3 regions of the Gracilibacillus pellucidus genome follow, and region 3 is predicted to be linked to each of the others. Evidence: riboswitches for the same ligand, from Rfam matches in the RefSeq annotation. Region 3 holds a riboswitch; each other region holds the start of a gene.
What was found. A riboswitch is a leader RNA that binds a small molecule or an ion and turns the genes downstream of it on or off. The one in region 3 is predicted to bind S-adenosylmethionine.
Positions count from the first base shown of each region.

Region 1 (4,386 bases), on a different contig from region 3:
ATACAACTATTAAAGATTTTCGTGATCCAAAGGTGTTTTGGCATAAGGAAACGGAAAAATGGATGATGGTTTTGGCTTGTGGCGATCATATTCAAATTTATGGTTCTCCTAATCTCATTGATTGGGAGTACTTATCTTCGTTTGGTAAGGAATATCCATCACATGAAGGTGTTTGGGAATGCCCTGACTTAGTTTGTTTACCAATTGAAGGAACGGACGATAGTATATGGGTTCTCATTGTAAGCATGAATGAAGGTGGACCGAATGGTGGTTCAGCTGTTCAATATTTTACTGGTTCATTTGATGGCATATTCTTTCGTCCTAATGAACAAGCAGAAGATCCTGTAAAATGGGCGGATGAAGGAAAAGATTTTTATGCAGCGATAACGTGGGATAATACGGCAAAGACATATTGGATAGGTTGGATGAATAACTGGGAATATGCCGGGGAAGTACCTGTATCTCCTTGGAGAAGTTCTATGAGTCTGGTTAGGACACTTACTGTTCAGCAGGTGAAAGGAGATTACCTATTAAAGCAAACCCCTGTCATACCTGAGAATCAACAGAAACAGTTGCAGGAGGAACCATTTACTGTACAACCATCCGCTTATTTGGAATATGAAATAAAGCTTCCTGTCACAATTAATGTAGAGACTAAAGAGATTCCCAATAGTGGCCAATGGGGATTCCGATTAATTAGTGATCAGGAAGAAATATTTACTTTTCACTTTGATCAAGAAAAGGATGTATATTTCTTTTCTCGCACTGCTGGAATTCTTGATTTTTCTAAGGACTTTTCTAAGGAAATCACAGGGTCTTTGAAAGGGCAGAAGGTGAAGAATATTTTTAGTATTCTTGATCAATCATCTGTTGAGATTTTTGTGAATGATGGATTAAGTGTTTCTACTAATCTATTTTATCCAAGAGGAAGCATAGAAAAAATGCAATTATACACAGAAAAAGAGGAAGTACCTTTTAACGGCTTGAGCTTGGAAGAATATCAATCTATTTGGAAGTGACTACATTGAATAAGTGAGAGGAGCTAATCACAATGGATTTTTTAAAGAATACTAAGTATTGGTTTTCATCTGGTTACTTGTTTTTGTTCTTTATCACATGGTCTATATGGTGGTCCTTTTATTCTATCTGGTTAAATAACAGTTTAGGTTTAACAGGGGCACAAGTAGGAACCATATATTCCTTTAATTCTTTCTTTTCTTTGTTTTTCATGATCATTTATGGATATTTACAAGATAAGTTGGGCACTAAGAAAAACCTAGTCTGGTTTCAAAGTCTTATTCTAGTATTGATTGCTCCATTTGTTATTTATGTTTATGAACCATTATTATTAAGTAATTTTTACTTAGGTGCTATACTAGGTGCCATTTATTTAGGGGCAGGCTTTGTTGCGGGAGCAGGTTTTCTAGAGTCATATACGGAAAAGATAAGTCGTAAATATAATTTTGAGTTTGGAAAGGCTAGAATGTGGGGGTCATTGGGCTATGCTGTAGCCGCGATTGGTGCAGGTGCATTAATGAGCATCAATCCCCATATTAATTTTTGGATTGCATCTTTCACAGGGGTTATGTTTTTACTACTGAATATGTTTTTTAAAGTGGAAGTTTCTAAGACAGAAGAAAAAAGTGTATCCAATGTTTCGATGAAGGATATACGTTATTTATTCTCTAGTAAGATATTTTGGTATCTTATCATTTATTTATTTGGTACAGTTTGCATTTACACAGTGTATGATCAACAGCTATTTCCTGTTTATTTTGTAAGCCTATTCACTGATCAAGCTCAGGGTAATACTGTTTATGGGATTTTAAATTCGGTCCAAGTATTTGTAGAGGCTTTGTTTTTATTCTTAGCGCCTTTCATAGTCAATAAAATCGGTATTAAACAATCTTTAGTTTTTGCTGGTTCTATTATGGCTTTTCGTATCGTGGGCTCTGCAGTTGTTACAGGAGGGTTTGGCATTTCATTTATGAAAATGTTACATGCTGTAGAATTACCAATTCTATTAATTGCTGTATTTAAGTATATATCAGTTAACTTTGATGCAAGATTATCTGCCACGGTATATTTGATAGGATTTAAGGTTTCAAGTGAGATTGGTGTTATCATTTTCTCTGCACTGGTCGGCTGGATTTATGATCTGACTAATTATCAAACAACATTTTATATTTTAGGTGGGATTGTCGTACTGTTTGTTATGTTATCTATATTTACTTTAAAGAATAATAAAGTAAAAAAAGTACAAAAGGAAGAAGTAGTAGTGCCTTCATAATTTACATCATGAGTTGACAGAATTGCCAAATAATTATATCCTTATGTAATAATTGTATATTCTTATCAAGAGAGGTGGAGGGACTGGCCCTAGGAAACCTCGGCAGCGGACTTACTAGAAGTACTGTGCCAATTCCAGCAGCAATTTGCTTACAGATAAGAAGAGAGAATCGTTAGATATATCAAATCCTCTTCTTATCTGTAAGAAGGGGATTTTTTATTATAGAGGAGGATTACGATGGTAAAGACAGTATTTAAGGCAGATCATGTAGGGAGTCTACTAAGAACAGAAGCGATTAAAGAAGCGAGAAAAGCATATGCAGAAGGTAAACTAGATAAAGTTAGCCTGAAACAAGTGGAAGATGAAGAAATTGAGAAATTAGTACAAAAAGAGATAGAAGTAGGCTTGAAGTCTATTACAGACGGGGAGTTTAGACGTTCCTGGTGGCATTTAGATTTCCTTGCTGGGTTACACGGCGTTGAGCTGTTTGAGACAGAATATATTAGCAATTTTAAGGGAGCAAAGACGAAAAATCAGGCCATTAAAGTGGTTGATAAAATTGATTTTTCTGGACATGAGATGGTAGACCACTTTACCTTTTTAAAAGAAGCGGTTGAAAAATATGGTGACGGTAGTCAAGTGGCTAAATTCTCTATTCCAAGTCCGAATATGTTATTTACTAGAATTCAAGGAGACGAATACTATAACGGTGATGACGAGCAGTTCTTCCAGGATACAGTCGCAGCATACCAAAAAGCAATTCAAGCATTTTATGATGCAGGCTGCCGTTATTTACAATTAGATGATACATCTTGGATCGATTTTGTATCAGATGAGCGCATTGAAGCAGTTGTGGAGAAAAATCAAATGAGCGTTGACGATATTATTGAAAAAAGAGTGCAGTGCTTAAATGAGGCGATTGCGAAGAAACCTAGTGATATGCTGATAACCATGCACATTTGTCGAGGTAACTTCCGTTCTACTTACATAACAAGTGGTGGATATAACCATATATCAGACGCAATTTTCGCGAAGTTAAAGGTTGATGGCCTATTTTTAGAGTATGATGATGATCGTTCTGGTGATTTTACACCTCTAGAAGGCTTTACTCGTGATAACCAAACGGTTGTATTGGGATTACTTACGTCTAAGTTCCCCGATCTGGAGGATCCGGAAAAAATCAAGGCCCGAATCAAAGAAGCTAGTCAATCAATTCCATTAGCAAACTTAGCATTGAGTCCGCAATGTGGTTTTGCAAGTACAGAGGAAGGAAACAAGCTAACAGAAGAAGAACAGTGGAACAAAATTCGTCATTTAGTTGAAATCGCAGAGAATGTTTGGTAAACATGTGATAAATAAAGGACTTGGCATCATGCCAAGTCCTTTATAATTATCGCCGATCTCGAATAACTTTTAAGCGATAAGAAATATAGATTAAATAGACGATTGTTAATAATAATGCGAATCTAGAGATCTTATCAAAGATTAATAGAACGATTCCGGTAAGGATAACGGCAATCGTTTTATTGCTTGGAAATGATACTTGTTTTAAAGCTAGGAATTTTCCACGTGCTAACCATCAAGTAGCTTAGTATACAGATAATCACAATATTCCCGATAGCAGATATATGTGCATGAAATAGAGTGGAGAATGCTAGTAATCCACCAGCTGCTGTAATCGGTACCCCGGAAAAGTGTGACAGATCTTCAGACGTATCCACATTAAATCGTGCTAAGCGGTAACCACCACATAAGATAAATAGACCTGTTAAGACAAAATCAAGCATGCCTCCCTCGATTGCGTTTGTATACGCAAAAAGTATCGTCGGTGCAATACCGAATGTAACGATATCTGCAAGCGAATCTAATTGTTTTCCTATTTCACTTTTTACATTTAATCGCCGTGCGACTCTGCCGTCTAAGGCATCTAAGAGCATTCCGATAAGAATCAATGCCGCAGCACTTCGATAATAATGATGAACAGTAAAACCCATGGATAAAAAACCACAGTACATGTTACCAAGTGTAATACTGTTTGGAATATGCTTTCTTATATTCATAATTGTTCTCTCCCTTTTTACAAAAAGGCTGCATTG
Region 1 is NZ_JAWZSR010000002.1:295,460-299,845, reverse strand. It holds gene SH601_RS04775 (glycoside hydrolase family 32 protein) at 1-1,019, shown strand, start outside; gene SH601_RS04770 (oligosaccharide MFS transporter) at 1,052-2,290, shown strand; SAM riboswitch class I at 2,350-2,452, shown strand; gene SH601_RS04765 (5-methyltetrahydropteroyltriglutamate--homocysteine S-methyltransferase) at 2,528-3,634, shown strand; gene pssA (CDP-diacylglycerol--serine O-phosphatidyltransferase) at 3,814-4,350, opposite strand.
Region 1: another riboswitch for S-adenosylmethionine. It lies ahead of SH601_RS04765 (5-methyltetrahydropteroyltriglutamate--homocysteine S-methyltransferase); the one in region 3 lies ahead of SH601_RS12860 (methionine ABC transporter ATP-binding protein).

Region 2 (4,386 bases), on a different contig from region 3:
ATAGCAGCGGTTATCGGATCATCTAAACCTTCTTGAATCGTACCTCTCAAATAACGACTTTCATCTTTCAGTTTTTCCATTGGATCAAGTTTCTTCGGATCATTTACCATATGTCATCCCCCTTAATACACATCGCGTTGATATCTTTTTTCGTGTTTTAATTGATTGATATATTCTTTTGCTTCTTCTTCGCTAAGGTTACCTTCTTGGCTGATGATAGAAATCAATGTATCATGTACGTCTTTTGCCATTCTCTTTTCATCTCCACAAACATAAAGGTGTGCACCAGCTTCTAGCCATTCAAATAGTTCTTTTGCTTTTTCCTGCATACGATGTTGTACATATACCTTTTCATCTGTATCTCTGGAGAAGGCAACGTCCATCTTCGTTAAATAGCCTTGCTGTATCCATCTTTGCCAATCTACTTGGTAAAGGAAGTCCGTCCGGAAATGCTGATCACCGAAGAAGAGCCATGTTTTCCCTTTTAATTCAAGTTCTTCACGTTCTTCAATATACCCTCTAAACGGTGCTACGCCTGTTCCAGGTCCGATCATAATAACTGGTGTCGCCTCATCCATCGGGAATTTAAAGTTTGGATTTTTGTGTACATAAACATTGAGCTGATCTCCAGGTTTAATTCGGTCAGAGATTTCACCTGAACATACACCACTTCGATCTCGACCATGTGCCTGATATTTTACAGTTGCAACGGTTAAATGCACTTCATCTGGGTTTGCTTGATAGCTGCTTGAAATCGAGTATTGTCTAGCTGGAATTTTTCGCATGAAATGCATAATAGTTGTCGGGTCCAATTGTTCTGGTGGGTAATCAATGATTAAATCTAAGAGATCTCGACCATCAATATATGCTTTTACTTCGTCAGAATTTTGTACTAATTGTTGTAATTTTTCATTTTGGAAATAGGTGCTTGCTTTCTCCAATGATCCTTTTGTTAGTCTAGTAATCTCGAAAATGGATGTTAAGGCTTCCTGCACGGAACGGATTTCCCCTTGTTTATTAATAGGGATAGTCTGTTCAGGATTCCACTTCAATTCTTCGATAATAGCTGCTACAAGGGCTGGATCGTTTTTAGGATTAATTGCTAAACAATCACCAGGTTCATATTGGAAATTAGATCCTTCTAGTGAAATTTCGATATGTCTTGTTTCTTTGTTAGACCCTTTTCCACTAAGTACAATATTTTCTAGTACTTCAGCAGTGTATGGATTGCTTTTTGAAAAAGTTTGTTCAGTAGGTGTTACAGTAGTTGTTGGAGCATTCGTAGCACCTGCATCTTTTTGTAAAGTGGCGATTACTTCTTTTGCCCATTCTTCTGCTAATTCTTCATAATCAACGTCACAATCAACGCGTGGGTGAATTCTCGTAGCACCTAATTCTTCTAATCGTTTATCAAAGTCTTTACCTGTTTGGCAAAAGAATTCATACGACTCATCTCCAAGTGATAAAACAGAGAAATTCACATTGTCGAGTTTTGGAGCCTTACGACCGTGTAAGAACTCATGGAATTCAATGGCATTATCAGGTGGATCTCCTTCGCCGTGTGTAGCCGTAATAATAAGTAAATCTTCTACTTCTTTTAATTTTTTTGGTTTAAAATCGTCCATGCAAGATACGGTAACATCACGATTAATCTCTTTTAGCTGAGTCGATAATTGTTCTGCTAATGCTTGGCTATTACCTGTTTCGGACCCAAATAAAATAGTGACGGTACGAGTGCTTGTTTGAACAGGCTCCTTAGTTTCTACTGTTGGTGTTGGTGGTACTACGTTTGTTACTCCCTGTGAAGCAGCTAGATACCCTGCTAGCCAGTTTTTTTGTGCATCAGTTAAAGTTGGGAGAATTTGATTTAGTATTTCCGTCTGCTTTTCATCAAACGGACTGTTTACCACTTGTAATGTCAATATATTCACCTCTTTTAATTATTCCGATAGTTTTACTCGAGTTTAAGCGTAAAAAAATTTAATTGGATGTTGGTGGTGCCACATGTAAACCACATTCTGTTTTTTGAGAATTGGCCCATCTTCCTGAACGCTCGTCACTTGCATCTGTGACAGGTGATGTACACGGAACACAACCAATACTTGGATAATTTTGATCATGTAGTTTATTGTATGGTAATTGGTGCTTCTCAATATAATCCCATACATCATCCCAAGACCAATGAATTAAAGGGCAAACCTTAATTGATTGAAAGCGTTCGTCTTTGTTCAAAAAATCGGTATTCGCTCTAGTGGGTGATTGCGCTCTTCTTAAACCAGATATCCATGCAGTCGCTCCGCTAAGTGCTTCTTCCAATGGTTTTACTTTGCGGATATAGCAACATTGATCTGGTTTCCTACTCCATAAGGCAGCTCCGTGTTTTTCGCGTTGTTCATCAACAGTCAGTTCAGGCTGCTTCATTTCGATAGATAATAGTGGATAGCGCTCCTTCACTTCGTCAATCAAATCATAGGTTTCTTGAAAATGTAAACCAGTGTCTAAAAATACTAAACTAGCATCAGGCTTAACACGCGCAATCATATCAATCAAAACCATACTTTCTGCTCCAAAGCTACAAGCATAGACTAAGGAATCTCCGTATGTTTGATAGGCCCATTCTAAAATCTTTTCTGCTCCTTTTGTCGGGTCATCAGGACTTGGGGTCTCATTATTGAGCGGACTATCATAGTACGTTTCATAAGTCAGCATGAATATTTGCTCCTCCTTATTAAAAAGCCTTCTTACCAAGGTGATAAGAAGGCGAATAATCTAAGTTAATTCCTTCTCATCTTTCGGTTCAGCATATGCTGTTTCCGCAGGATTTGGCACAGTATTACGATTTAAGAACCTGTTGCCGAGGATTCACAGGGCCTGCCCCTCCACCTCTCTGGATAAGAATTGCATTTAAGTCTTTTGTTACTACTATAGTAAACAGTAGAAATAGTAAAGTCAATAACTTTAAGAAAAAAATGTAAAAATTAATACCAAGTTACTAGGTTTTAATTAAAACCCGAGCTAATATGAAAAAAAGTAACGAAATTTCAGGGTTTGCAATCGAAATATCGTTACTTTTTTGTTTATCACGGTGTAAATGTCCATAAACCTTTCGAGTATAATGAAAAGGAGTTACGGCCAATAGCCTTCACAGATGGAAGTTAATTTCATGCTTTTAATATATTCTCGATTTCTTCAATGGTTCCTGGTGCTAATTTTACGCCAGAAGCTTTAGCATTTTCTTCAATTTGTTCGGGTCTGCTTGCACCAATTAACGCACTAGAAACGTTATCCTGACGTAGTATCCAAGCAATTGCCAATTGAGTTAATGAAAGATTTTCGTTAGCTGCGATACCTTGAAGAGCTTCAACACGTTCTAAGTTTTGCTCTGTTAGAATACGAGATAAATCTAAATTTTCTTGGGCTGCGCGACTACCTGAAGGAATTGCTTCACCTTTTTTGTACTTACCAGTTAATACACCTTGAGCAAGAGGAGAGAAGACAACTTGACCAATACCATGTTTATCACTAACAGGGATGATTTCATCCTCAATATAGCGGTGAAGCATACTATAATTTGGTTGGTTGACGACAATTCGATCTAGTAGTTTCTTATCAGCTAAATGAACGGCTTCTGAAATTTGTTCGGCAGTCCATTCACTAACGCCGATATATAAGATTTTACCTTGTCGAACAAGGTCATCTAAGGCACGTAATGTTTCTTCTAATGGTGTATCTTGGTGGTAACGGTGGCAATAGTAGATGTCGACATAATCTAAACCAAGTCTTTGTAAGCTTGCATTACATTGCTCTGTAATGTGTTTGCGTGAAAGACCACGGTCATTAGGCCCATCGCCCATATCACCAAATACTTTAGTGGCAAGGACATAAGAGCTTCGTGGATATTTTTTCAATGCTTTTCCAACAATTTTTTCTGCTTCCCCACGCATATAGACGTTTGCTGTATCAAAAAAGTTAATACCTAGGTCATATGCCTTATCAATCGATGCTTCTGCTTTTTGTTCTTCTACATAGCCACCATATGTAAGCCAGCTACCTAAACTAATTTCACTAACTTTTAAACCAGTGTTACCTAAACGACGATACTCCATCAAAAAAACCTCCTTATATTATTAAGCGTTTACACAATTATAAAAGAATACTAGATAAGAATCGAATGATTTGTTTGGGATTTAATCAATCTTCGTAGTATTACTTACATTAAGCTGGAATGACGTTCCATAAGAATGTTTATGAGAGACGATTTTATGGAATGTGCTCTTGGGCATGTCGTAATTACTTGAAGTTATTGGAAGAAAATAGAGGAGCATTACCTAAAAATCTTAACCAGCATAGGCTCATTAGCGGGAATATGTTTACCATATTTTAAAT
Region 2 is NZ_JAWZSR010000002.1:219,740-224,125, reverse strand. It holds gene cysI (assimilatory sulfite reductase (NADPH) hemoprotein subunit) at 1-110, opposite strand, end outside; gene SH601_RS04430 (assimilatory sulfite reductase (NADPH) flavoprotein subunit) at 123-1,922, opposite strand; gene SH601_RS04425 (phosphoadenylyl-sulfate reductase) at 1,981-2,709, opposite strand; SAM riboswitch class I at 2,783-2,898, opposite strand; gene SH601_RS04420 (aldo/keto reductase family protein) at 3,162-4,106, opposite strand.
Region 2: another riboswitch for S-adenosylmethionine. It lies ahead of SH601_RS04425 (phosphoadenylyl-sulfate reductase); the one in region 3 lies ahead of SH601_RS12860 (methionine ABC transporter ATP-binding protein).

Region 3 (4,386 bases):
ATAGCACCGTTATATTCTTCTTCCATAAACGTTTGGATTTCTTCTGAACGTAAAACTTCCACAAGTTTGTGTAATGCTTCATTATCTTCATCTTCTGAGCGTGCAACAATTAAGTTAGCATATGGTGAATCAGATTCTTCAAGAATTAATGCATCTTCTGTTGGAACAAGGCCAAACTCAATAGCATAGTTTGTGTTGATAGCAACAAGTGCATCTTCTTCTCTTTCGTAGTTTTGTGTTAGGAATGCTGGCTCAATTCTTGTTTCAAATTCTAAATCTAATGGATTATCAACAACATCATCTACCGTAGCATCATCAGGATTCACATTTTCATCTAGTGTGATTAAATCTGCTTCCTGAAGTAATGATAAGATACGACCATGTTCAGGAGTATTACGACTCATGATAAATACAGTACCTTCTTCAATATCATCTATACTTTCAATGCCTTTAGAATAAATACCGATTGGTTCAATATGAATTCCACCAAGGTTAGCGAAGTCATAACCTTTTTCATTTCTTTCATTTTCTAAGAAAGGTATATGTTGATAATAGTTAGCATCTATTAGACCACTATCCAAATCCTGGTTAGGTAGGACAAAATCTTGGTATGTTTCGATTTGTAGGTCAATACCTTCTTCTTTTAATAATGGAACAGCCTTTTCAAGGATTTCTGTGTGTGGTACAGCAGAAGCACCAACGACAATTTCTGTTAAATCACCTGAAGTTTCTCCTTCATTATTAGAACTTTCTTCCTCTTCAGAAGTCCCGCAGGCCGCTAGAACAAACAGTAATAATGTTGTAAACAATACAGCTAATAGTTTTTTCATCGTTTGTCATCCTTTCATGAATCACTTTTATCTTTTATCTATCGCTTTGGATAGCATGTCCCCAATAAATTGAAAAATAAATACAAGTATAACAATGAACACAGTACATACAAATACTACATCAAAATTCCAGCTTTGGAAACCTTTCATATAAGCTAAGTCACCTAAACCGCCAGCTCCGATTACACCTGCCATTGCTGTGTAACCAACTAATGAAATGGTTGTAACGGTAATACCAGAGATAATTGCAGGCATTGATTCTGGTAAGAGAACCTTGAAAATAATAGTAGATGCTTTGGCACCCATCGATTTAGCTGCTTCGATTACCCCTTTGTCGACCTCTTTTAGACCAATCTCGACAAGGCGAGCATAAAATGGAGCAGCACCGATAATCAATGCAGGTAATGCAGCTTTCCAGCCACGAATAGTTCCCATTAGGAAATCAGTGAACGGGAATAGCAATAAGATTAGTATGATAAATGGTATGGCACGAAACACATTGACAACAAGCCCTGTAATAAAATTAATGAATTTATTCTCCCATAAATTACCTTGGTCAGTAAGAAATAATAACAATCCGAGGAGAATACCTAACACAAAAGTGCCAATACCAGCAATAATTGTCATGTACAATGTTTCAAGTGTTGCAACCCACATATCTTCCATTACAACATTAGGAAATAATGTTTCAAACATTTCTTAACACCTCAACTTCCACACCGGTGTTTTTCATATAGTCAATTGTTTCTTGTAACACGCTATTCTCACCGATTAATTCGACAAATAATGTACCGTAAGCTCCTTCTTGTGTCGGTGTAACAGAACCTTGTAAGATGTTAATTTCTACATCGAATGTTTTTGCTACTTCACTAATAAGTGCTCGTTTTGCCCGGTCACCGATAAAGTGTAGTTTGACTACTTCACTATCTTCACGGTCATTGATAAATGCAGCTAAGTTATCTTTTTCATGTTCTAATGGATTAAGCTGCTGTACAAATCGTTTTGTTGTTTTAGATGTTGGTTTTACGAAAACGTCGAGTACCTCGCCAGTTTCTACAACTTTTCCATTTTCCATAACGGCAACACGATGACAGATTTTTTGAATAACATTCATTTCGTGCGTAATCAAAATGATTGTAAGTCCGAGTTTCTTGTTAATGGAAACGAGTAAATCTAAAATATCATCGGTCGTTTCTGGGTCAAGTGCGGAAGTTGCTTCGTCACACAATAAAACTTCTGGGTCATTAGCCAATGCTCTTGCAATACCAACCCGTTGCTTTTGACCACCACTTAATTGTGAAGGATAAGCGTTCTCCTTACCAGCAAGTCCGACAAGATTAATTAATTCCAATACCTTTTCTTTTCGCTTGGACTTCGGCACCCCAGCAATTTCTAATGGAAACGCGATATTGTCATAAACAGTACGAGACCATAATAAGTTGAAATGCTGAAAGATCATACCAATCTTTTGTCGTTTCTCTCTTAACTGATTGCTTGGCATTTTGGTAATATCTTTATCATGAATCAGGATTGAACCGTCTGTCGGTTCTTCTAAACGATTGATCAGTCGGACAAACGTACTTTTCCCAGCACCACTGTACCCAATCACGCCGAAGATTTCGCCTTTGGCTATATCAAGTGAAACATTATCAACGGCTTGAACTTCTTGATTTTTCGTCTTATAACGTTTCGATAAATGTTTAATACGAATCATGTTAACACTCCTCTCTGTGTAGGTATTATACCTATAAAAAATCCCTTCTGTTCAAGAGGACAGAAGGGATACTAAGTCAATTGTCCTCTCATCTTTCAAAGCGTATAAGCCTTGATGGAATTAGCACCTGTCAGTTTTGCTGACGGTTGCCGGGTTTCATAGGGCCAGTCCCTCCACCACTCTTGATAAGAGATTTCGTATACATTTTTATGCATTATATCATATCATTATACGAAATATTCGTCAATTCATAATCAAAAAGTTAAATTATTCAGAATAAAGAGAAAATACTTTATCACACTAGCGTGATAAAACGATGTAGTCTATAATAGAAAACAGACTTTCAAAAATAGAAATACATTTCATCCGTGGGGGAAATAGCTATGAAGAATATCATCATTGTAGGAAGTAGTGGGGGGAATCTATTTAATTTAGGTGGGAAAGATCCAGACAGGTTACTTGAAGAGATTAGGATACAAGCTGACAGCGCAGGATTAGAAATAACCGCTGTGCAATTTATCGGTGCTGATGAATCAATGGATAATGCAAAAGAAAATAAAACAAATGCTAGATTATGGGCGATAGATGAAGAGGGCAATTTTGTTAAAAGTAATAAGGAGCGCTTGATAGGGATTAATCAAGAAGCAAAATTACTAGATACGAAGATTGCTGAAAAAATAGACCAAGGTAATGTAGATGGTTTAATTGTATTGAGTGGTGATCCAGAGGAAACGAATAAACAAGTGATCGATGCTGCGGTAAGAGGGCAGATACCAATCGTTGGAACCGGTGGTACGTCGATGGCACATATCGCTAGTAAGGGAGCTAACGTTATTTCCACTTCAGGTACGACAGGTACAACTAACCGTACACGAGCGGTTTCCTTTGTTACTGCTTTAAGTAAAAAGTTAGCTATTTCATATAAACCAATTCTTGGTAAACATGATGAGCACATGACAACGGGAACAGGCTTGAAAAATATTAATATTAGAGGAATTATGATGTCTGCTTTACCTGGTTTTATTGCGATGGCGCTAGTATTAGCGTTAAGTAAAATACCGGGTTTCGATCCTTTGGGTGATGTGTTTGATTTATTAATTGGGGCGCTGCCGGTTATGATTGCAGTAATAGCAGCAAAACAAGTATCAGAATTAGATGAAGTATCAATCGTTGCGGGCGTAATAGCAGGAGTGCTCGCAATTGATGGTGGAATTATCGGTGGGATGATTGCTGGTATTTTAGCAGGATTACTTGTTCGTTTCTTATTTGGAAAATTCGTTGAGTGGCGTTTTCCGATGACTACGGTTAATATTGCTGCAGGTGGTGTTGCGGGTTTAATAGCAGGATTGTTAGTTTATTATTTCATTGCTCCGATAGCTTTATTTATCGGCGATGGGATTAAAGAATTGATTGAAACAGCTGTTGCCTTCAATCCTATTTTAGCAGGTGCAATTGCAGGTGTACTTATCTGGCCAGCAATAATTGGAGGAGTGTATCATGCAGCGATATTGCCAATCGTTTTACTAGAGATGGAACGAACAGGGAATAGCTTCTTAGGTGCAGTTGATATGGTTGGGCTAGTGATGGTTGCAGCTGGAATTAATTTAGCTAATATTATTCGTCCACGTGATAAAGGGGAAGCAGCAGTTGCAGCGCCAGGTTTTACTATTAATATGGGATTCGGTACATTTGTAGAATCTGCATATCCTTTTATGTTTTCTAACAAATGGATATTTGCAGGTGCGTTACTATCAGGTAGTGTCGGAGGTGCGTTAGTTGGCTTATTTGATATAAGAGGAACAGCATACGTACCAACTTTTACAGCACCATTATTAGCGAATA
Region 3 is NZ_JAWZSR010000007.1:150,511-154,896, forward strand. It holds gene SH601_RS12850 (MetQ/NlpA family ABC transporter substrate-binding protein) at 1-830, opposite strand, end outside; gene SH601_RS12855 (methionine ABC transporter permease) at 858-1,526, opposite strand; gene SH601_RS12860 (methionine ABC transporter ATP-binding protein) at 1,519-2,544, opposite strand; SAM riboswitch class I at 2,630-2,736, opposite strand; gene SH601_RS12865 (PTS sugar transporter) at 2,928-4,386, shown strand, end outside.